Regions from separate parts of the Rossellomorea sp. GAMAL-10_SWC genome, predicted to be linked through region 1. Evidence: riboswitches for the same ligand, from Rfam matches in the RefSeq annotation. Region 1 holds a riboswitch; each other region holds the start of a gene.

Region 1 (7,557 bases):
AAAATAAGTCCAATAATTTTTCATACGGATAGACTTCTGGATCAAATGTAATTTGAACAGCTTCATAATGACCTGTTAAATGAGTGCATACTTCTTCATATGTTGGGTTTTCTTTTTCCCCACCTGTATAGCCTGAAACAACTTTAATAATTCCGTCCTGTTGATCAAACGGTTTTACCATACACCAAAAACATCCACCAGCAAATGTAGCCAATTCTGTGCCCATACCTTTACTCCTCCTAAAAATTGTCATTAATTATATTTACCATATCTAGAAGGTGATATAAATATTTTTGCTTAAAAAAGTCCATTTGCTAACTTGAAAGAATTAAGATTTGTATGTAAACTTATACGATAATTACACAGGAGGATATAAGATGTTAGAAGAATTTAAGAAGTTTGCTTTAAAAGGAAATGTACTTGATTTAGCAGTTGGGGTAATTATTGGGGGTGCTTTTGGTAAGATCGTATCTTCTTTAGTTGCTGATATAATGATGCCTATTTTTGCACTGATCATAGGAAAACAAAGCTTTTCTGCTTGGCATTATCATGAAATTAAATATGGCTCATTCATCCAAACAGTAGTCGACTTCCTTATCATCTCAATTTCAGTATTTTTCTTTGTTAGATTAATTAATAGACTTTCATTTAGAAAGAAAGAAGCAGAAGAATCAAAACCTGTTGTTCCTACTAAAGAAGAAGCTCTACTTATTGAAATACGTGATTTACTAAAAGAACAGGTTTCAAATCAAAAAGGTATAAGCTAAAAGCTTATACCTTTTTGATTTTAAGACAATATAAAAAACCTCGTACTATACTAAATATAATACGAGGTTAATAAACTATTAGAATTTTCCATAGCCTAAGAAGTGAGAACGAACCCAGCTATTACTTAAGCTGATTACGCTGATCCCTTTACTTCCAGCATGAACCATTTTATTTCCACCAATGTAAATACCCATATGTGAAGGACCATTAATATAAGTATTTTGTAAGAATACTAGGTCACCAGGTTGTGGAGAGCTGATTTTTGTCGCATTGCTCCAATATGTTTTTACATTTCCACGTGAGATGCCATATCCATTATGTGAATATACATACCAGATGAAACCACTGCAATCGAAACCGCTTGGAGACGTTCCACCAAATACATAAGGTACACCTTGGAATTGTAAAGCATAATCTACAAGTGAGTTTCCAGTTGCTGCTGGACCATCATTATTTGAATCTGATTTAGGTTTTGAATTTGAATCTGAATTTGAACTAGAATTTGAACTAGATTTCGAATCAGAATTTGAACTAGATTTAGTAGCTGGCGTGCTAACGCTGTCATCTTCTTCATCATCGCTAGATAATGCAGCTAACTCAAGAGATTGTTGCTCAAGACGTTGAACTCTTTCATCTTCTTTTGCATTCTCTAATTCTTTAACAGCTAACTTTAAGTTAGCTTCAGCAGTATTTAATGATTTTTGTTTTTCAGCTTGTGATTTTGAAAGTTCACTTTGTTGAGCCACTAAATCTTCTTTTGCTGTTACTAATGATTCTTTCTTCTGGTCAACAAGTTGTTTTTCTTTTACTACTTCTGCTTGTTCAGACTTTTGTTCTTTAATGATATTTTCATCAGCATCAAATAGTGTTGAAATTGAGTTTACTCGATTAAAGAAATCTACGATTGAATCAGAATTAAATAAAACGTCTGTTACTAGATTAACTTTTGGTTGTTTTTGCATTGCAACTAAACGATCCTCTAATAAATCGTTACGTTTTTGAATTCTGTCTTCTAAATATGTAATTCTTGCATTTTTATCTTTAATAATTTCTTCTGTTTCAGAAATTTCTGCTTTTTTTGCTTCTATGTTTTGCTTAGTTGTTTTAATTTGTTGATCTATTTTCTCTATCTCGTTGCTTAATTCTTTAAATTGTGATTGGAACTTATCTACTTCAGCTTGCTTTTTTTCAACTTTGCTATCAGCTAATACTGAAGCATTTGGCGCTAATGATAATACTATTGTACTTGCCATCGCCAGCACTGCTAGTTTTTTTCTTAACATTTCAGCGTTTCTCCTCTCGCTAATCTACGTAAATATTTATACCATAGATTCCCGAAGAGAGTCGCAATTGTTACAATATTGTAATATAAATGATAAATATGTCTTTATATGTCGATAAATTATCATCTTTTATTAAAGGAAACGAAATAAAACACTTCTATATTATATAGAAGTGTCAGTATTGATACAAATAACACAAAAACGTTAATTATCTATCTACGAGAGTTTTCGATGTAAACTCTGTCATTTCTAACTAAATCTTCATATGTTTCACGACGGACTACTTCTCTTGAAACACCCTCTTTAACAAATACTACTGCTGGGCGACGGATACGATTATAATTATTAGCCATTGAATAGCCATAAGCTCCAGTGCAAGATACAGCTAATACATCATTGTTTTGTACAACAGGTAAGTTACAATCCCAAATTAGCATGTCGCCACTCTCGCAGCATTTACCAGCAATCGATACAACTTCTTTATTCTCATCATTTGCTCGATTCGCAAGCATCGCTTCGTATTTTGATCCGTATAGTGCAGGACGAATATTATCAGTCATTCCCCCATCAACAGATACATATTTACGAATTGAAGGAAGAGTTTTTGTTGAACCAATCGTATAAAGTGTTGTTCCAGCTTCACCAACAATACTGCGTCCAGGCTCTAACCATAATTCTGGTAATTTGTAGTCTAGCTCTTCACATTGTTGCTTAATAATAGTAGTAATTTTTTCTATATGTTTAGCAACAGCTAAAGGCTCATCTTCCGAAGTATAACGAATACCAAAGCCTCCACCTACATTTAATATTTCAGCTGTAAAACCTAAATCATTTTTAAGTCCATTTAAAAAGCTCATTAATACATTGATTGCATGAACAAATCCATCTGGTTCGAAAATTTGAGATCCTATATGTGAATGTACTCCTAATAATTTTAGGTTAGTTGATTTTAAAGAAACTTCCACTGCTTCATTAGCTTGACCAGACATAATATCGAATCCAAATTTAGAGTCTTCTTGACCCGTCATTACATATTCATGTGTATGTGCTTCAACACCTGGCGTAACACGTAATAAGATTGATACTTCTTCATTACGTTGTTCAGCTAAGGCCTGTAATACTTCTAGCTCAAAGAAATTATCGACTACAAAACAACCGATTTTTGCATTTAAAGCTTCTTCAATTTCTTCAATTGTTTTGTTGTTTCCGTGAAAGTGAATTTTCTCAGCTGGATAACCTGCTTGCAATGCTGTATATAACTCTCCACCAGAAACAACATCTAGACATAGACCTTCTCTTTCTATTAAGCGGGCTTGTTCAACACATAGAAACGCTTTACTCGCGTAAGCAACCTGATATTTCATTCCCGTTTCTCTTAAAGCTTCATGGAATTCCCTACATTTTGATTCAATTAATGCTTCGTCATAAATGTATAGAGGGGTACCGTAATTTTTTACTAAATCTACAGTATCACAACCTCCGATTTCTAAATGTCCTTCATTATTAATTCGACTATTACCATGTAAATACATTCGTATTCTCCCTTCAAATCAAATGTAAGATCATTCTAAGAAGCTTCCTTCAATGTATTAGTGTATTAAAAAAGACACATGAAGGATATGTTCATGTGCCTATCGCTTTTTAAAAAAGGACTTAGCCAATCACATCTCTTCAATAGCTCTTCACAAACACATGTGACAGTACTACATTTATTAAATGTAGTCCCAGAAATAAAATGTGTGGCAATTTATTTCTTCGGCATAGGATCCTTTCTCATTTCGTCATAAAACCCACAGTTCTCTGAAATGATACTCATATACAATGCAACCTCTACGAATAGACTGTTATTTTTTATATTAGTCTATGTATAACACAGTCTAAAAATAGATGTCAAACCATTTTTAAATAGTTTGTCGATTTATATTCACTCACACACACAGCTTTTGCTTTCCAAAAATAGTATTTATAATATAGAATATGTTTTATGCGAGAGAAAAGGTGATTCAAAAATGAAAAATCATTTCAAAAATTATAAATTAAATCTAAAAAAGAAAAACCACTAACAAACTGTTAGTGGTTTTTCTTTTTTGTTGCCTTATTACAAAACTCTTAACTTAAGTAGAAAAAATTGGACTGGGGTGAATAGATTGCGTTCAAGCAAAATAGCTGTACTCTCAATATGTAGTAACACATTCATCGTTTTATTAAAATTAATTGTCGGGATTTTTACTGGTTCCGTAGCAATTATCTCTGAAGCAATTCATTCTTTATTGGACTTAGTTGCTTCAGTCATTGCCTTTTTCTCTGTAAGGATTTCAAACAGACCACCTGATAAGGAACATCCTTATGGTCATGGTAAGTTTGAAAATATTTCAGGTACAGTCGAAACAATCTTAATATTTGTAGCTGGTATTTGGATTATCATTGAATCTGTTGAAAAGCTACTTCATCCTACCCCAATTAAGATGCCAATTATCGGTGTAGTCGTCATGTTAATTGGAGCGTTAATCAATTGGAGAGTAGGAAAAATCGTTCAAAAAGTAGGTAATGATACTCATTCTGTTGCAATGCAATCAAACGCTTTGCATTTATTAACAGACGTTTATTCATCACTCGGAGTTGCAATAAGTTTAATTTTAGTCAGTCTTACTGGTTGGGAATTTCTCGATGCATTGATTGGAATTGGAATCGCAATTTATATAATGAAAGAATCAATCGAACTTGGACGTAAGTCGTTTACCCCCCTACTTGATACTGGGCTTTCTATAGATGAATTAAAACAAATCGAAAATGTATTATATTCTTTTAAATCCCAATTTATCGAATACCATGACTTACGCACGAGACGTTCGGGTGCTGAGGAGCATATAGATTTCCATTTAGTATTACCATCTCACATGAGCATTGAAGAAGCCCATATACTATGTGACAAAATAGAAGAAGAAATAAAAAAGGTTTTAGTAGATCCTAAAATATTAATCCATGTCGAACCAGAAAATGAAAGAATACAAAAACTTGATTTCATAAATACAGCATCTAGAGAAGAGCAGGAATTGCAAGGAGTAGGAAATTCATTAAAAGGATAAATGGATATTAGAAAACCCCACAAGGATTTTATAACTTGTGGGGTTCATTCTATTTTTAGGACATTTACTAAATAATAATTTCATCTGAAGGTTGCTCTGAATCGTCTCCTTTTAATTTTTGAGCTCTCATCGTAACCATTGCATAGCCGATCGCCATAATTATGCCAAAAACATATCCACCAACTGTAAAGATAATTGTACGTGAGTAATATGCTTTTAATCCATACGTATCAACCATCCACCATTGTGCAACAGCAAATACGATATCTTTAATAATCCATGCGACAAACAAGTACTGGAACACTTTGAACAGTGAAGGATGTTTATATAATTTTTTACTTTCTTCGCGATCTTGTCCCTGTATTGCAGCAATATCAATCATAAAATAATACGGTAATGGCTTTTTCAAAGCCAATAAAACTAAAAATACAACTACAACACCAAAGTGATAATACACATTGTACAAAATTAAGTTTTTCGCAGAACCTAATGCCATTAAATCAACGGCAGTACTTACAGTTAATGTTGAGATAATAAATATACCTGTAACATTAAACTGTTTAGTATACCAAAAACGAAATAAAGTATATAAGATCCCTGGAACCGTCGGTAAGAGCATCGCCCAATAGTCACTAAAATAGTGTTGTAAAACTTTATATAAAACAAGCGGAAATACTAAATACAAAATTAGATCGTAAATAATTAAATTACTTTCTTTTTTCATTTATACAACCTCGTTTTTTTAGGCCTTTTTCGTCATAATCATTGCTAGTTAATATTATTATTAATATTACTAAAAAACAAAAATCAATTAGAAAGTGCCATATTTTATTTTGAATTACCACAATTTTCAAACTAACAAAATGACAAATTGTTAAACATGATTATAACAAAAAAATCTAGGAGCATAAACTCCTAGATTTAATGTGTGGAAAAAAGTCAAAAAATAACTCTACTGGCCAAGTGATCTTTTTAAACCGTTTATTAATCCTGCATGTAGCCCTTCATGGAAAATGTTAAAGCTAATCATGTCTCGAACTGTCTTTATTTCAAAACTACCTAGTTTCATCTCTTTTGAAATGATTTCATCTAAGCGCCCTTCATATGTAGAAATAACTTGTTCAACTTGCTTTTCTAATAAAGTAACAATTTCCTCATATGATGGTGGCTCCGCTTGCCAGTCACCTGGTTTAGTCCCACCCTTGAAAAATTCAATGAATTCCTTTGGAAGTTTCCCAGCATCACCAGTGTTAGCATAAAGTAATTGCTCATATGCCCCTAGTACATGACCTGCATTCCAAAGAATATTATTGTTGAATCCGGCTGGTATTACATCTACAGCTTCTTTTGAAACAGAACCAAGAACTTTCAATGTATAAACCCTTGTAAACCTAAGTTGTTCAAAAATAGCATCTGCCATCTTGATCCCTCCATATAATGTCATTACTGATATTATCGTATCACGAATGAGGGATATTTTTCATAAAAAAGATGTTATCACGATAGAACCAGATGACTGTTTTTAACGATAATTAAGAAACAAAAAAAAGAGCCTCAATATGAGACTCCCTCCAGTACTATTAACTATCAATCTTTTAAAATAAAACCATTGATCCTGGACCAGTGAGCAATAACCCTACTGCAGCTGCAATAATTAATAGATTAAACTCAAATCCGTTCGAAGTATTCCAGAATCCGTTCTTTATATGAACCTTTAATACTGCTACTGCCATCACTACTATTATCAACCATGCGCCTATTTCTGTATATACACCAGCCGCTACAAAGAATCCACCTACAATTTCTGCCGCTCCTGTTATAAAAGCAAAAAATGCTCCAGGTTTGATTCCAATCGACTCTAACCATTGTCCAGTTCCTTTAATACCGTAACCACCAAACCAACCAAATACTTTCTGCACTCCGTGACCTAATAAAATAATACCTAAAACAAGTCGAATAACTAATAGGCCTTCATCAAGCATATCTCCACCTCACTTCTCTTTAATTTGAGATATTTAGTGCATAATTATTTTTATTCATTTTTTGACATGTTTATGACCTTTATTATTAATTTTTAAAAAATGAATCAGTTTTCTTGTATTCGAGGAATAGAATACTATAACAGAAGATTTTCTAACTTAAAAGGAGAGCATACATCATGAAAAAAGTCGTTCCACTAACTGTAATCGGCTTTTGGATTTTAATGCTACTACTCGCCATTCGATATCATTTATTTCATTTATCATTGCAAGATATAAAACATTTTATTACTAATTCTTCCATCAACCCGATGCTATTATTTGTCGCTATTTTCTGTGCAAGAATCTTTCTATTCATTCCTAGCTCTGTATTAATTGTAGTAGGTAGCTTGTTTTTTCACCCGTTTGAAACCATTCTCTTATCATTAATCGGAATGGCCA
Region 2 (7,557 bases), 1.6 Mb from region 1:
TATAAGTTAAGAGATATCGTCATTGACTGTGAACTGACTGAAGATTTTAAATGGATGCATCCTTGTTACACACTTGATAATAAAAATATCGTTTTAATTCATGGTTTTAAAGAATATTGTGCACTTCTGTTTCACAAAGGTGCGTTGTTAAAAGATCCAAAAGGCATTCTGATTCAACAAACAGAAAATGTACAATCAGCACGTCAGATTCGGTTCACCAATATTCAGGAAATAATTGAAATGGAAAGCGTTTTAAAGGACTATATTAAAGAAGCAATTGAAGTGGAAAAAGCAGGTTTGCAAGTAGAATTAAAAAAGACTTCAGATTATAAAGTTCCTGAAGAATTACAACTTAAATTAGATGAAAATCCGGCCTTAAAAACGGCTTTTGAAGCATTAACGCCAGGACGTCAAAGAGCTTATATTTATTATTTTTCTCAACCAAAACAATCGAAAACACGTACGTCTAGGGTTGAGAAATACATTGGTCAAATTCTCGATGGAAAAGGATTAAATGATTAGTTGTATTAAAACCAATAAAAAAATAAAGAGCGATTAATATTGCTCTTTTAGTGTGTAGCCAAAGTACAAAAAACTTGTTTTTCAGACTGATTGCAAGCGCTTGTCAACAGTCTGAATGGATTAAAAAATTAATCCCCACCAATCATTCCGACTTTTTTGTTTGTCTTATTATCTATATAGATAACGATCTTCTCAGGATTATCTCCATTAAAAGTAACAGAATATAGCTTATCTTTATGATAGTTTTTATTAAATATTGTAGCATTATTCGGTATGGATTCTACTTTTTTAACGACCCCGTGTTTATCACTTAACGCAGCCTGTTCAGTTCTAGTTAGGCTAGCATATGCAATGCCTTGGATACTTTCGTCATTATTTTTTTCACAACCAATTACTGAAAGAAACATACATGTTATTATTAATATGAAAATATTTTTTCTCATAAAATCCACTTCCTTTCTATTTATAATAACATGCAATACATAAAAAATGTTAAATCATGGTAATTTTCACTTGGTTTTTAAAATTATTGAAAGTGTAAAAGGTTGTAGGAAATAAAGTAGAAATTAATTGTAAAATTGTATGCTCTAGCTATTTATAAATTATTTAAGCTTTTAACTAAAGGAGGAGAATTTATATGGGACATAACAAACAGGCAATACATCTTCATAAGCGTTTAAACACTTTGCATACAAAACATAATGAACGAGTTGCTGAGTTTCATAAACAACACGCGCTTCAGATTGAAAATGGTGAAAATGGAAATGGTTTACTAGCTAAATGGGAAAGATTTGTTTACTTCAAAGGAAGAAGTGCATTTAAGGCAATTAAAGGGTTCGTTAAGTGAAAAGTGGGAACATAGGGTATAGGGAAACCTTTGCCCTTTTTTTATTCTTTAAAATAAAAAATATCGTGAGTCGCAAATAAAATCCGAAAACCGCAATTAAATTTGGCAAAACAGCAATTAAAATTAGGGAATCACAAATAAATTTAGCAAAACTGCAATTAAATTCCAAGGAATCGCAAATAAAATTAAAAATTACCCATACCAGTTAAGGTATTATGTCCTCAAATTTAGAAAATAGTAGGATAAATAGCAGATTTTATCAAGTTTTTATTCGACTTGGAACAGATTTGCTAGTTTTTGATTGATAAAAATCATTCCAGCTTCAGTACATTCACATTTTTTACAATTAAAAAAGGGCGCCTCATACGTCAGTTAACCTGACGTATAAGACAGCCCCATTATTTGATATTAGCCTTCTCCATGTAATCGATATGCCATGTGGTTTGTTGGGCCAACGTATTGATTAAGTGGGAATGAGTGACGAATTGCTTCAGTAATGAATTTCTTTGCAGTGTAGATTGCTTCTCTTGGTTCTGCTCCTTTAGCAAGCTCTGCACAAATCGCTGCCGAATAAGTACAACCCGCACCGTGAGTATATGTAGTTTCGATTCTATCAGATTCTAGATGCTCGATTTTTTCTCCATCAAATAATACATCTATTGCATTTTCATGCTGAATTTTGCTTCCACCTTTAACTAAAACATATTTAGCACCTAATTCATGGATTTTGCGTGCTGCTTCTTCCATTTGTTCAACAGTGCAGATTGGAGCCATTTTAGCTAATTGAGCTGCCTCAAATAAATTTGGTGTTACAACTGTTGAAAGTGGTACTAAAATTTCTCTTAATGCATCATTTGTCTCTGGGTGAAGAGCCTCGTCATTTCCTTTACAAATCATAACTGGATCAACAACAACTCGATCAATATTATGTTTTTTTATTGTTTTTGCTGCTAACTCAATTATTTCAGTTGAACCAAGCATACCTGTTTTCATTGCTTGAATTCCAACGCCAACAACGATTGTTTCTAATTGCGCTGCAATTGTATCTATATCAATTGGAAATACTTGATGATGCCAATGATTATGAGGATCCATCGCTACTAAAGTTGTAATTGCACTCATTCCATAAACATTACGTTCCTGAAACGTTTTAATATCAGCTTGTAATCCAGCTCCACCACTACTATCAGATCCCGCAAGTGTTAATGCTTTATAAATTGTCATGTGAAAATTTCCTCCTTTGAAGTATACAGAGTTATTATACAAAAACATAAGTGTTAGGTACAAGACATGAGTATCCTGAGGCGAAAATCAAGAGATGCATCTCTTAGGTAAAGTCTATTTTTGTCGAAAATTCTATTGACAAACTAGATTAATAGATTGTATATTGAGTTTATAAAAATTAATTTAATATGATCTTTATCTCGTCTGGATAGAGGCGCAGTTTTGATTAGTCGTTACTTTGAGGTTTATGGTACCTGTGAAAAGTAATAAAAGGTGAAACTGCCGAAGTAATAAATTTACCATTTAAATTTATTACTGGGCCTATTGCTGAATAAGCATAGGACTGTCACAAGAATTTCTTGTGGAGGGCTATTGAAGAGATGTTGATGTTGTTTGACACATATAATTGAGTCTTAAACACGTGAACATTGCTTCACGTGTTTTTTGTATTTTACCAGATTTTCCATTCTTTACATAATGACGAAAATACTGAGTAAAATACACATCATACAACACTTTATACCGTCCCATATTCTCGCGTAAAGATAAGATTGCAAGAATCAAGAGGAGGCAATAAGATGGGACTAACAAACCCTAAGAATGATAAAGTAGTATCGAATACTCACGATGGTTCTTTAAAAAGGGGCCTTAAAGCAAGACATTTAACGATGATTTCAATTGGTGGTTCAATTGGGACAGGATTGTTTTTAGCTAGTGGAACTTCAATTAGTCAAGCTGGTCCTGGCGGAGCTGTTTTAGCTTACGGACTAATTGGTATTATGGTTTATTTCTTAATGACTAGTTTAGGTGAAATGGCGACTTACTTGCCAGTTTCGGGTTCATTTAGTACTTATGGATCTCGCTATGTTGATCCAGCATTTGGTTTTGCTATGGGTTGGAATTATTGGTATAACTGGGCAATCACTTTAGCTTTTGAATTATTAGCTTCAGCAATGCTGATGAAATATTGGTTTCCACATACTCCAGCTGTTTTATGGAGCGGAATCTTTTTAGTGATTATTTTAGGGTTAAATTTACTTTCGGTTAAAGGCTATGGTGAATCAGAGTTTTGGTTTTCATTAATTAAAGTTGTTACTGTAGTTGTCTTTTTAGTTGTTGGTATTGCAATGATTTTTGGCATTTTAAGTGGACATCATGCAGGTTTCAAAAACTTTACTGCTGGAGATGCTCCGTTTCATAATGGATTTTTAGGTGTTTTATCAATCTTTATTGTTGCAGGTTTCTCATTCCAAGGTACAGAGCTAATCGGTGTTGCAGCAGGTGAGACTGAACATCCGGAAAAAAATGTTCCAAAAGCTATCCGTCAAATTTTCTGGCGTATCCTTCTATTTTATGTATTAGCTATTATCGTAATTGGTTTATTAATTCCTTATACAGACCCTGGTCTAATGAAAAATGACGTGGCTGTTAGTCCATTTACTTTAGTATTTGAAAAATTAGGTGTTGCATTTGCGGCTTCTGTAATGAATGCAGTTATTTTAACATCAGTTTTATCGGCAGGTAATAGTGGAACATACGCATCTACTCGTATGTTATATACGCTAGCAATTGAAGGAAAAGCTCCTAAATTCTTAACAAAAGTAAATAAAAATGGTGTTCCTACAAATGCTTTATATATAACACTTGCAGTTGGTTCACTTGCTTGTTTATCTTCATTTTTCGGTGAAGGTCAAGTGTATACTTGGTTATTAAATTTATCAGGCTTATCAGGTTTCCTTGCTTGGTTAGGTATTGCGATTTCTCATTACCGTTTCCGTAAGGCTTATGTTGCTCAAGGAAAAGATTTAAAAGATTTACCTTATCGCGCAAAATGGTTCCCACTAGGTCCAATCTTAGCATTCTTAGCTTGTTTATTTATTGTACTAGCTCAAAACTGGCAAGCTTTCACTGGTAAGGCAATTGATTGGCAAGGTGTACTTGTTTCATACATTGGAATTCCTGTATTTTTAATTGTTTGGTTAGGTTATAAATTTAAACACAAAACGAAAGTTGTTTCTTATAAAGAGATGGATTTATCTAGAAAATAATATCAACATGTAGAAAAAGTACTAAAAATTGATTTTCAGACTGATTGCGAGCGCTTGTCTTTCGAGGCGCGAAGCCTGGTGAGGAGCGGGGGGTTACCCTAGACGGTAATGAGCACCGCTCAACAGGCGAAGCAACGAAGAAAGCGAGCGTTTGTCAACAGTCTGAAGCCCTTTCATCTTTGATGAAAGGGTTTTTTAGTCATTATAACGATTTTTATGTAAATTTGGAATTTTTGTTCACAAAAACTAATACCTTTAGCATTATAAAACTAAAGGTATTAGTTTTTATTATTAGGAGGGTATAAAATGAAGATTACGAAAAATAATTATCTTTATGAGTTGAGCTTTTTACCCAATTTCTTTCCTGTAAATTGTTTTTTAGTTGAAGAAGAAAACGAACTTACGTTAATCGATACAGCACTATCCTTTAGTGCGACTAAAATTATTGAAGCAGCTAATCAAATCGGCAAAAAAATTACGAATATCGTTTTAACGCATGCGCACGGTGACCATGTTGGAGCGCTTGATCAATTAAAATCACTACTTCCTGATGCAGTCGTCTCCATTTCAAAAAGGGATGCAAAATTATTAAAAGGAGACACTAGTTTAGAAGCTAGTGAGCCAAATACTCCTATAAAAGGTGGCGTCCCTAAAAATATCCAAACTATTCCGGATCGGTTACTACAAGAAGGAGACATTATTGGCTCTTTAATAGCAGTTGAAGTTCCCGGGCATACACCTGGTTCAATGGCATTTTTAGATCAACGCACAAATGGTATTATCGCTGGTGATGCTTTTTCATTAAGAGGTGGTTTTGCAATCTCTGGTCAATTGAAAATTTTATTTCCTTTTCCTTCAATGGCAACATGGAATAAAGATGCTGCTTTAAATAGTGCTAAGAAAATTAGTGAATTAAAACCTACATTATTAGCAGTCGGTCATGGTACGATGTTAAGTCATCCACAAGAAGCAATTGACCGTGCTCTTAAAAAGCAGTAAGTGAAGGGGAATTCGTAATGTCACCAAGGATTGGATTGAATTTTAATCAATTACTGAGTACTTCAATTAAAATTGTCGATACAGAAGGCTGGGAGGCTTTAACGATTAGTTATCTTGCAAAGAAGCTAACGATTCAACCACCATCGATTTATAATCATATTAAGAATTTGGATGAACTAAAAAATAGTGTTGCATTACATGGGATTACGCAACTTTATGAAAAACTTCGTGAATCGGTTGAAGGTAAAAATAATGAGAACGCAATTTTTGCATTAGCTTTTGCTTATCTTGATTACGCTAGAACCCATCCTGGTTTATATAAAGCTACCTTATCTCCGTCTCAAACACCAGGTGATGATTATCATTTAACTGGCAATAAAATATTGAACTTAATCTATGAGTTATTGAAACCATATAATTTAACGGATATTGAACTTATTCATGCGGTAAGAGGTTTAAGAAGTTTACTTCATGGTTTTGTTTCGCTTGAAAAAAGTGATGGATTTGGTATAAATATTCCAATTGATGAAAGTGTACTTTTTGTATTGAAAAATTATGTAAGAAATTTGAAGCCGGGTCTAAAGAAATAATCAAAAGGATAGGAAGGTTTAAATACCTTCCTATCCTTATTTATTGAATTGATAGAGAAAATACGTTTTTATTTAAAATTAAGCGTTTACGCCGTCTTTGAAGTTTTTATTCCAGTTTTTATCTCCCATATGTTCAAGATCTTCAGTAGTACGTTCTAATACGTCAATTAGTAACGTCTTCATATGGTGAATATTGTTATAAAATAATTTTTCTTCTTCTAAATCTGGTTTTGCATGATGAGCTGCCTTAATTGCTGTTTCTTCACGAAATCTTCTAACTTTTAAGTCTAACTCATCAAAGACGTGTTTTACATACTTTACAATATTTCTATGGTTTAACGCATTTCTCTCATTTAATTCCTCTAATTTGTTTACCATAGTCATTTTCCTCCATGAATTAAGATTAAAAGATTAATATTGATTATACTGAATCAATGTGAAAAAACAATATAAATTATAAATTTTTAACCATTTATAATCAAAACCTTATGATTCGATTTCAAGTTAAAATTGTATTTCTTTCCATCTGATGTATGCTAAAATGACTTAATAATATTTTCTATTTTGCATAGGAGGTCTATTATGAAAGCAATTGTTATTCACCAATATGGAGATAGCTCTGAGTTTAAAAATGTTGAACTTTCAATACCGAAGCCATCTGGTCATCAAGTTTTAGTTAAAGTTTCTGCGACTAGTATCAATCCAATTGATACAAAGATTAGAAAAGGAATTGTACCAAATGCGTTCCATCCTAAATTTCCGATGATTTTACATAGTGATTTTTCTGGTGAAGTTGTTGAAGTTGGTGAAAATGTTTCACGTTTTTCAGTTGGAGATTTTGTTTTCGGTTTAAATGTCTTTACGGGTACTCTTTCAGATTATTTTTTAATAGAAGAAACAGTAATTGCTAAAGCTCCAAAAAATTTACCAATTCAAGAAGCTGCAAGTTTACCACTAACAGCTATTACTGCATGGGAGGCACTTTTTGACAGAGGTAAATTAAAACAAGGTAATCATATTTTAATTCATGGCGGGGCAGGTGGAGTTGGTCATCTAGCTATCCAGTTGGCGAAAGCTTTTGGAGCTACTGTTACGACAACTGTTTCGTCGAATGAAAAAGCTGATTTAGTTAAAGCACTAGGTGCAGACCATGTCATTAATTACAAGGAAGAGTCCGTCCAAGAATATGTTAACCGCCTAACAGATGGGCAAGGCTTTGATCTCGTTTTTGATACTGTCGGTAAAGAAAACCTAGATAAATCCTTTATTGCAGTTAAACCAAAAGGTACTGTTCTAGCAATCGCAGCACGTTCGACGCATGATTTAA
Region 3 (7,557 bases), 940 kb from region 1:
CCAAGTATTCTTTGTTGGTTTAGGATTCATCATAATTGGTGCAATCGTAACATTGTTCCTAACACCAATTAAATTAACGAACAGAAAAGCTGGAGATAAAGAAGGTAATGAGCAAGAACAAGTAGAAGTGGAAACTGCGACTTCGTAATTTCTCAAGCTGTAAACATAAAAGTAAAAACCATCCAGAAATATTTGAAGTGCACCCCAAATGTTAGACACGACTAACATTTGGAGGTGCATTTTTTATGACTAAATTTACTACTGAACATAAATTAGCGGTAGTTATGCGTTATTTAGAAGGTAAGGAAAGTTTTCGTTCTATTGGTAAGTTATTTGGAACGTCCCATGCTGAAGTGAGAAACTGGGTAGCTCAATATAAGGAAAATGGGATTAATGGATTGCTTAAAAAGTCATATACAAGTTATTCGGTACAGTTTAAACTAAACGTATTAAAGTATATGAATGACCACGGGACGTCACCTAATGAAGCAGCTGCAATTTTCAGTATTCCTTCCCCTAGAACGATTCGAAAATGGAGGACTCAATTTGAAACACAAGGACAAGACGCCCTAGAATCAAAGAAAAAGGGGCGACTTTCCATGAAAAAAGAAACAAAGAAAACTACACCTGTTGTAGAATCAATTGAAGAACTTCAAGCTGAGATAGAACGTTTACGCATGGAAAATGCATATCTAAAAAAGTTGAATGCCTTAGTTCAAAACAAGGAAAAATCACGAAACAAGACAAAGTAAAAGTTGTCTATGAATTAAGGCATGAGTTTTCGTTAAAAGAACTTCTACTGCTAGCCAGTATTCCGCGTAGTACGTTTTATTATTGGATGAAAAATCTAGAACGTCCTGATCCAGACGCAGAGTTAAAAGTGCTGATAAAAGAAATTTATGAGGAACACGAATTTCGTTATGGCTATCGTAAAATTCGAGACGAGCTTACGAATCGTGGTTATAAAGTAAATCATAAAAAAGTTCAACGACTTATGAAAGAACTAGGGATAAAATCACTTGTGAAGGTAAAGAAATATCGCTCTTACAAAGGTGAAGTAGGTAAGATTGCACCCAATATTTTAAATCGAAATTTTCAAGCTGAAAAACCAAATGAGAAATGGGCTACAGATATAACTGAATTTAAATTATTTGGAGAAAAGCTATACTTTTCACCTATGTTGGACTTATATAATGGAGAAATAATTGCTTATACAATTGGTTCACGTCCAACTTATTCACTTGTATCAAATATGTTAGAACAATCTCTTGAACGTTTAACAGATTCCGATACACTACTAATTCATTCAGACCAAGGGTGGCACTATCAAATGAAAAAATATCGTAGTGCTCTTATTAAACGTGGAATCACTCAGAGTATGTCACGAAAAGGAAACTGTTACGATAACGCAGTAATTGAAAGTTTCTTTAGTATCATGAAATCTGAACTACTCTATCTTAAAGAATTTAACAGTGTCGAACACTTTAAACAAGAACTAGCTAAATATATAGATTACTACAATAACAAACGAATTAAGGCAAAATTAAAAGGCATGAGCCCAGTAAAATACCGAGTTCATGCCCAACAGGCTGCCTAATTGAAGTAACCAGTCTAACTTTATGGGGTCACTACAAAATATTTTGGATGGTTTTTATTTTAAATTAAAAATGCCAAATGCCAATTGACCACTGATTTCCCAATCCCAATAATGAAGAAAAAAGAAAGGTCCCATAAAAGTACTTTTCAGGGACACCCTTTTTGTTAGATAGCCACGGATACTTTTTCTTTTCTTTTTCTCATTTTTCGTTTATTACTCCACAAAATCCAAGATAACGCTAAACCTGTTCCAGTAAGTATAAAAAGACCGATACCACTAATTAAACCAATTATGCCGGTATGTAAGCTTTTGACTGAAAATGCAGACTGCTCAGTTCTCTTTCCAAAATTTTGAAATGGAGTTTGAGTATTATCACCACTTTGTCCATTTTGAAGCGCTGTGTTTTGATCGCTATTTTGAGATTGTTGGTTACCATTAAACTGTCCACCCGATGGAAACTGACCTTGCATAGAAAATCTTCCTTTTTCTTCGCCACCTTTATTGAAATACAGGATAATTCCTGTAGTAGATTCGATTAGTAAGAAAACCGAAACAATCACACCTATCCAAAAATGAACTACTCTTACTTTTTTCATCTTAACATTTCTCCTTTTCTTCTCTTGATGAAATTAAAGTTACAATAGAAAACTTAATTTTTACTTAATATCATTAAAGTATTTTCAGTTTTTAAATATGGAGATTATAATATTAAGTGTACAATTGCACGAAAGAGGTGAGAGGAAATGGACAATCACTTAAAAGAAAAATTAGCGCTACTACCTGATCAGCCTGGTTGTTATTTGATGAAAGATATTCAAGGGACGATCATTTACGTAGGAAAAGCTAAAGTGTTAAAAAATAGAGTAAGATCTTATTTCACGGGATCCCATGATGGTAAGACATATCGATTAGTTCAAGAGATAACTGATTTTGAATATATTGTTACTTCTTCAAATATGGAAGCCTTAATTCTTGAGATGAATTTAATTAAGAAATATGATCCGAAATATAACATCATGTTAAAGGATGATAAATCATACCCCTTTATTAAAATCACTGCTGAAAAACATCCTCGCTTATTAATTACGCGAAATGTAAAAAAAGATAAAGGGAAATATTTTGGACCATTCCCTAATGCTACAGCCGCTAGTGAAACAAAAAAATTATTAGATCGTCTATATCCATTACGAAAATGTTCTTCATTACCAGATAAAGTTTGTTTATATTATCATATTGGTCAGTGTCTTGCGCCTTGTGTAAAAGAAGTAACTGATCAACAAAATCAGGAAATAGTTAATGAAATTGCCCGTTTTCTAAACGGTGGGGAAGACCAAATACGAAAAGAATTAGAGGCAAAAATGCTTGCTGCATCTGAACAATTAGATTTCGAGCGCGCGAAAGAGTATCGAGACCAAATTGTATCTATTGAAGCGACTATGGAAAAGCAGAAAATGATGAGTAGTGATTTAGTTGATCGAGATGTATTTGGATATGCGGTTGATAAGGGATGGATGTGTGTTCAAGTTTTCTTTATTCGAAGAGGAAAATTAATTGAAAGAGATGTATCATATTTTCCAATTTACGATGAACCAGAAGAAGAATTCCTATCGTTTATTGGGCAATTTTATGAAAAACCACACAATATAAAACCAAAAGAAATTTTTGTACCAGATAAAGTTGATACTGAAATTCTAAAAGGTTTACTAAAAATTCCTGTATTCCAACCAAAAAGAGGCCAAAAAAAGGAACTCGTAGTATTAGCAAATAAAAATGCCAAAATTGGACTCGGTGAGAAATTTAAGTTAATTGAGCGAGATGAAGAAAGAACAGTTAAAGCAATAGAAAAACTAGGGGATATTTTAAATATTGAAACTCCATATCGAATTGAAGCATTCGATAATTCAAATATTCAAGGAACAAATCCTGTTTCAGCTATGGTTGTCTTTATAGACGGAAAACCTTCAAAAAAAGATTATCGCAAATATAAAATCAAAACTGTCGTAGGACCTGATGATTACGATTCAATGCGTGAGGTAGTACGTAGAAGATATTCGAGAGCATTAAAAGAGAATTTACCTTTACCAAACTTAATAATTGTGGATGGTGGGAAAGGACATCTAGCTGCAGTTGAAGATGTACTCCAAAATGAGTTAGGCCTATACATCCCAACAGCTGGACTTGTTAAAGATGAAAAGCACCGCACTTCAGAGTTATTAATCGGACAACCACCTCAAATTGTCCAACTTGGAAGACAAAGCCAAGAATTCTTTTTATTACAAAGAATTCAAGACGAGGTACACAGGTTTGCGATTGAATTCTATCGTCAGCTTCATAGTAAATCAATGGTTCAATCGGCTTTAGATGGCATAGCAGGTGTTGGTGGAACAAGAAAGAAAGCTCTTCTTAAACATTTTGGATCGGTCAAAAAAATAAAAGAGGCATCAATCGATGAGTTAATAGCAGCTAAAATGCCAAAAAATGTTGCAGAAGAAATTTATCAGCATTTCCATAAAGAGTAACATAGTTGCCAAAATTTTTATCTTGACACTATTTTCAAAATAATTTATATTTTAGTTAAAATTAAATGATTTTCTCTCGTAATAGAGGTGCAAAACTTAAAAGTATGCTGTCATAGACGTGTGGCGTTGTGATGGACAGTTGAAAGGAAGTTTTGCCGAAATAAAATGAATCCACAATTCATTTTGTTGGGACTGCATTTAAGAAATGTAGTACTGTCGCATAATAATTATGCGGGGAGCTATTGAAGAGATGTTGATGATTTGTCTATTTTATTTTATTTGTAAATTAGGCGCGTGAACATTGCTTCACGCGCTTTTTTGTATTCTTTTTTAAGTAAAAAGTGAGGATGAGAAAAATGGGAATTATTGTTCAGAAATTCGGTGGTACTTCAGTAGGCTCAATTGAACGAATTCAGCATGTTGCTGAAACAGTAACCAAATCATATAAAGAAGGAAACCAAGTAGTTACAGTTGTATCTGCAATGGGACATCATACAGACGAACTAGTTAGTTTAGCAGCTCAAATTAGTCCGCAAAACAGTAAACGTGAATTAGATATGTTACTTACTACAGGGGAACAAGTTTCGATTTCGTTACTAGCAATGGCAATCCAAGCTAAAGGTTTTAAAGCTATTTCACTAACTGGTTGGCAAGCTGGAATTCAAACTGAATCTGTCCATGGAAATGCTCGTATTGAAACAATTCATACTGATCGAATTCAACAATTACTTGATGAAGGGTATATCGTAATTGTTGCTGGTTTCCAAGGTTTAAGTGACAACAATGAAATTACGACATTAGGTCGTGGTGGTTCAGATACAACAGCTGTTGCATTGGCAGCTGCTTTAAATGCAGAACGTTGTGATATTTATACGGACGTATTAGGTGTTTATACTACGGATCCAAGAGTTGAACCAAATGCTTCTAAACTAAGCCATGTCTCTTATGATGAAATGCTAGAGCTTGCAGCTTTAGGAGCAGCGGTTTTACATCCAAGAGCAGTAGAATTCGCAAAAAATTATAATTTAATAATTCAAGTTCGTTCAAGTCAACATGATGAAATCGGTACATTTATTGGGGAGGAAACACAAATGGAACAACAATCAGTCGTAAGAGGAATCGCATTCGAATCTAATGTAACAAGGATGACTTTAAATGGTTTAAATAACCATGTAGATTTATTACCTAAAATCTTTACTTTATTAGCAAGTGAAGGTATTGATGTTGATATTATCATCCAAAGCGTAACATCAGATAACTTAGTAAATCTTTCATTCTCGATCAAATCTGAAAATATGATGGAAGCAATAGCGGTTCTAGAATCAAAGAAAGAATTTTTAGGTTACCGCTCATTTGATTTTGAAAGTGAACTTGCTAAAGTATCAATTGTAGGTAGTGGAATGGTTTCAAATCCAGGTGTTGCTGCAAAAATGTTTAAATTTTTAGCTGAAAGTGAAATCCCTGTAAAAATGGTAAGTACTTCTGAAATTAAAGTATCTACAGTTGTACCAAAATCAAAATTACAAGAAGCAGTTCACGCTCTTCATAAAGGATATGAATTAGATCGTATTAATGAAGAAGTAGTAGTGGAAAACTAAATAGTAAAATAAACCCTTTTAGGCGTTCAAATACTTATATATAGGCTTTGAAATATTGATTTTATCAATATTCATCACGTTCAGATATACAGAGCCGTATAGTATAGTGATAGCGTTTAAAAGGGTTTTTTAATCGTTAAGCGAATAAATTATATAAAGATTCTGTAAATTTAAAATAAGTAAGGCGAACGGCTAAATGGTAAATAAAAGAAGGAGGTATTAATAATGGGGCATAGTATACTTGCCTACGGATATGGAGAAATTGTGCTACAGTTCGTTCTATTAATACTCGCCATTTTGTTTTTTGTTTCTATTTGTTTATTCTTGTTAAATTCTATTATTAAGGGAGTTAAAAGAAACAAGAATTTTGAGGGAATTAGAAGGCAGGATCCAAGTAAGGAAAGGAAAGAGAAGGGGTAAGTTAAATAATAACTACCTGATCTTTTTCTTAAATTGAAGTAAAAATTTGGACTTAATGATTTATTGGTTAATACTCATTGTTGTACCTGTAATTGAACTTATATTTCAATATTTCAAGAAAAAATTATTCAAAAGAAAACACCACAAGGGACCAAAGTTCTTGTGGTGTTTTTCGTGTTATCTTCTTGTAATTGGATCTTTTAAATCCCATTTTACTTGGAACTTTACTTTGTCGCCTCTTTTGCTTTGCTCTTCATACGTTTCAGCTATAACATCGATTTGCTGTTGAATTTGCATCGCTAGAAATCCAGCTTCTAGTTGGTAAGATACGTTCTTTTTTTGTTGATCTCTGTATGTAATTAATTCAGAAGATAGTGTTAAATGAACTTCTTGCTTCTTTTCTTCTTCAACAGTAAGAGTACCCCAACCAGCTTGATCAAAAAATTCTATAATTTCTTCAAAGGTTGCTAAAGGATATTTCCTGGCAATCATTTTACCCGCCCAATATAAAATATCATTTTGCTCTTTTCCTAATAAATCATTCAATAAATCGTTACGTATTAGCTCATAGCCAAAACCAGAAATATTTCCCGGAATATTTAAATTTTCAATGCCGTTCGTCATGGTCGGATAACTCTCCCTTTCCTAAAAAAACATGTTTTTATTATATACAATATTTAATAGTAAAAACAATAATTCGACAACAGTAGATTACAAGGATTACCAATCTAAATGAGAAGTTTTTTCAGTAAAGAAAAATGTACGCGTTTTCTTGACCTCCTATATTATCAGGAGTAAAATGGGTTGTAGATAAATGTCATAAAAATTTCGACTTTTTATGCGTATTGCTTATTTATTCTATTTTTTTAGAATAATAGAGGAATTAAATTTTTCATGTGCACAAACTAAAGGGGGCAGGGGTTTACATGAGCAACAAGAATGGAAGGGAGTTTTTCTTTAGAAAACTTCATTCATTGCTAGGAGTTATTCCGGTTGGGATCTTTTTAACACAGCACTTAGTTGTCAATCATTTTGCGACAAATGGAGCAACATCGTTCAACAAAGCTGCTGAATTTATGGCGAATTTACCATTCCGCTATTTTTTAGAAGTTTTTGTCATTTTCTTACCAATTTTATACCATGCAATTTACGGACTATACATTGCGTTCACTGGAACTAGCAATGTTAAAAATTATGGATACTTACGTAACTGGTTATATTTATTCCAACGTATTTCTGGTGTAGTTACTTTAATTTTTATTACTTGGCACGTATGGCAAACACGTATCGCTGCTCAACTAGGAGCAACGGTTGATTATAATATGATGGCTGATATTTTTACTTCAAAATTTATGTTAGTTTTCTATATAGTAGGTGTAATTTCAACAATTTTCCACTTTGCTAATGGATTATGGTCGTTCTT

Evidence for each region. A riboswitch is a leader RNA that binds a small molecule or an ion and turns the genes downstream of it on or off. The one in region 1 is predicted to bind lysine.
Region 2: it holds a riboswitch for lysine, as region 1 does, so the genes downstream of both, V5E38_RS12575 (amino acid permease) here and lysA (diaminopimelate decarboxylase) in region 1, are expected to answer to the same signal.
Region 3: it holds a riboswitch for lysine, as region 1 does, so the genes downstream of both, V5E38_RS15975 (aspartate kinase) here and lysA (diaminopimelate decarboxylase) in region 1, are expected to answer to the same signal.

Annotation. Positions count from the first base shown of each region.
Region 1 covers NZ_CP144911.1:4,154,604-4,162,160, forward strand. The annotation lists gene msrA (peptide-methionine (S)-S-oxide reductase MsrA) at 1-226, opposite strand, end outside; gene mscL (MscL family protein) at 378-767, shown strand; gene V5E38_RS20090 (C40 family peptidase) at 846-2,051, opposite strand; gene lysA (diaminopimelate decarboxylase) at 2,264-3,583, opposite strand; lysine riboswitch at 3,719-3,892, opposite strand; gene V5E38_RS20100 (cation diffusion facilitator family transporter) at 4,199-5,137, shown strand; gene V5E38_RS20105 (DUF3159 domain-containing protein) at 5,205-5,861, opposite strand; gene V5E38_RS20110 (DinB family protein) at 6,090-6,557, opposite strand; gene V5E38_RS20115 (DoxX family protein) at 6,733-7,119, opposite strand; gene V5E38_RS20120 (TVP38/TMEM64 family protein) at 7,296-7,557, shown strand, end outside.
Region 2 covers NZ_CP144911.1:2,536,618-2,544,174, reverse strand. The annotation lists gene V5E38_RS12595 (YdeI/OmpD-associated family protein) at 1-522, shown strand, start outside; gene V5E38_RS12590 (hypothetical protein) at 651-965, opposite strand; gene V5E38_RS12585 (hypothetical protein) at 1,160-1,369, shown strand; gene pdxK (carbohydrate kinase family protein) at 1,778-2,593, opposite strand; lysine riboswitch at 2,795-2,973, shown strand; gene V5E38_RS12575 (amino acid permease) at 3,172-4,641, shown strand; gene V5E38_RS12570 (MBL fold metallo-hydrolase) at 4,948-5,640, shown strand; gene V5E38_RS12565 (TetR/AcrR family transcriptional regulator) at 5,658-6,230, shown strand; gene V5E38_RS12560 (hypothetical protein) at 6,309-6,608, opposite strand; gene V5E38_RS12555 (zinc-dependent alcohol dehydrogenase family protein) at 6,813-7,557, shown strand, end outside.
Region 3 covers NZ_CP144911.1:3,216,646-3,224,202, reverse strand. The annotation lists gene V5E38_RS15995 (MDR family MFS transporter) at 1-148, shown strand, start outside; one part of gene V5E38_RS15990 (IS3 family transposase) at 246-693, shown strand; one part of gene V5E38_RS15990 (IS3 family transposase) at 693-1,597, shown strand; gene V5E38_RS15985 (PepSY domain-containing protein) at 1,762-2,193, opposite strand; gene uvrC (excinuclease ABC subunit UvrC) at 2,341-4,116, shown strand; lysine riboswitch at 4,191-4,366, shown strand; gene V5E38_RS15975 (aspartate kinase) at 4,473-5,714, shown strand; gene V5E38_RS15970 (YslB family protein) at 6,312-6,758, opposite strand; gene V5E38_RS15965 (succinate dehydrogenase cytochrome b558 subunit) at 7,061-7,557, shown strand, end outside.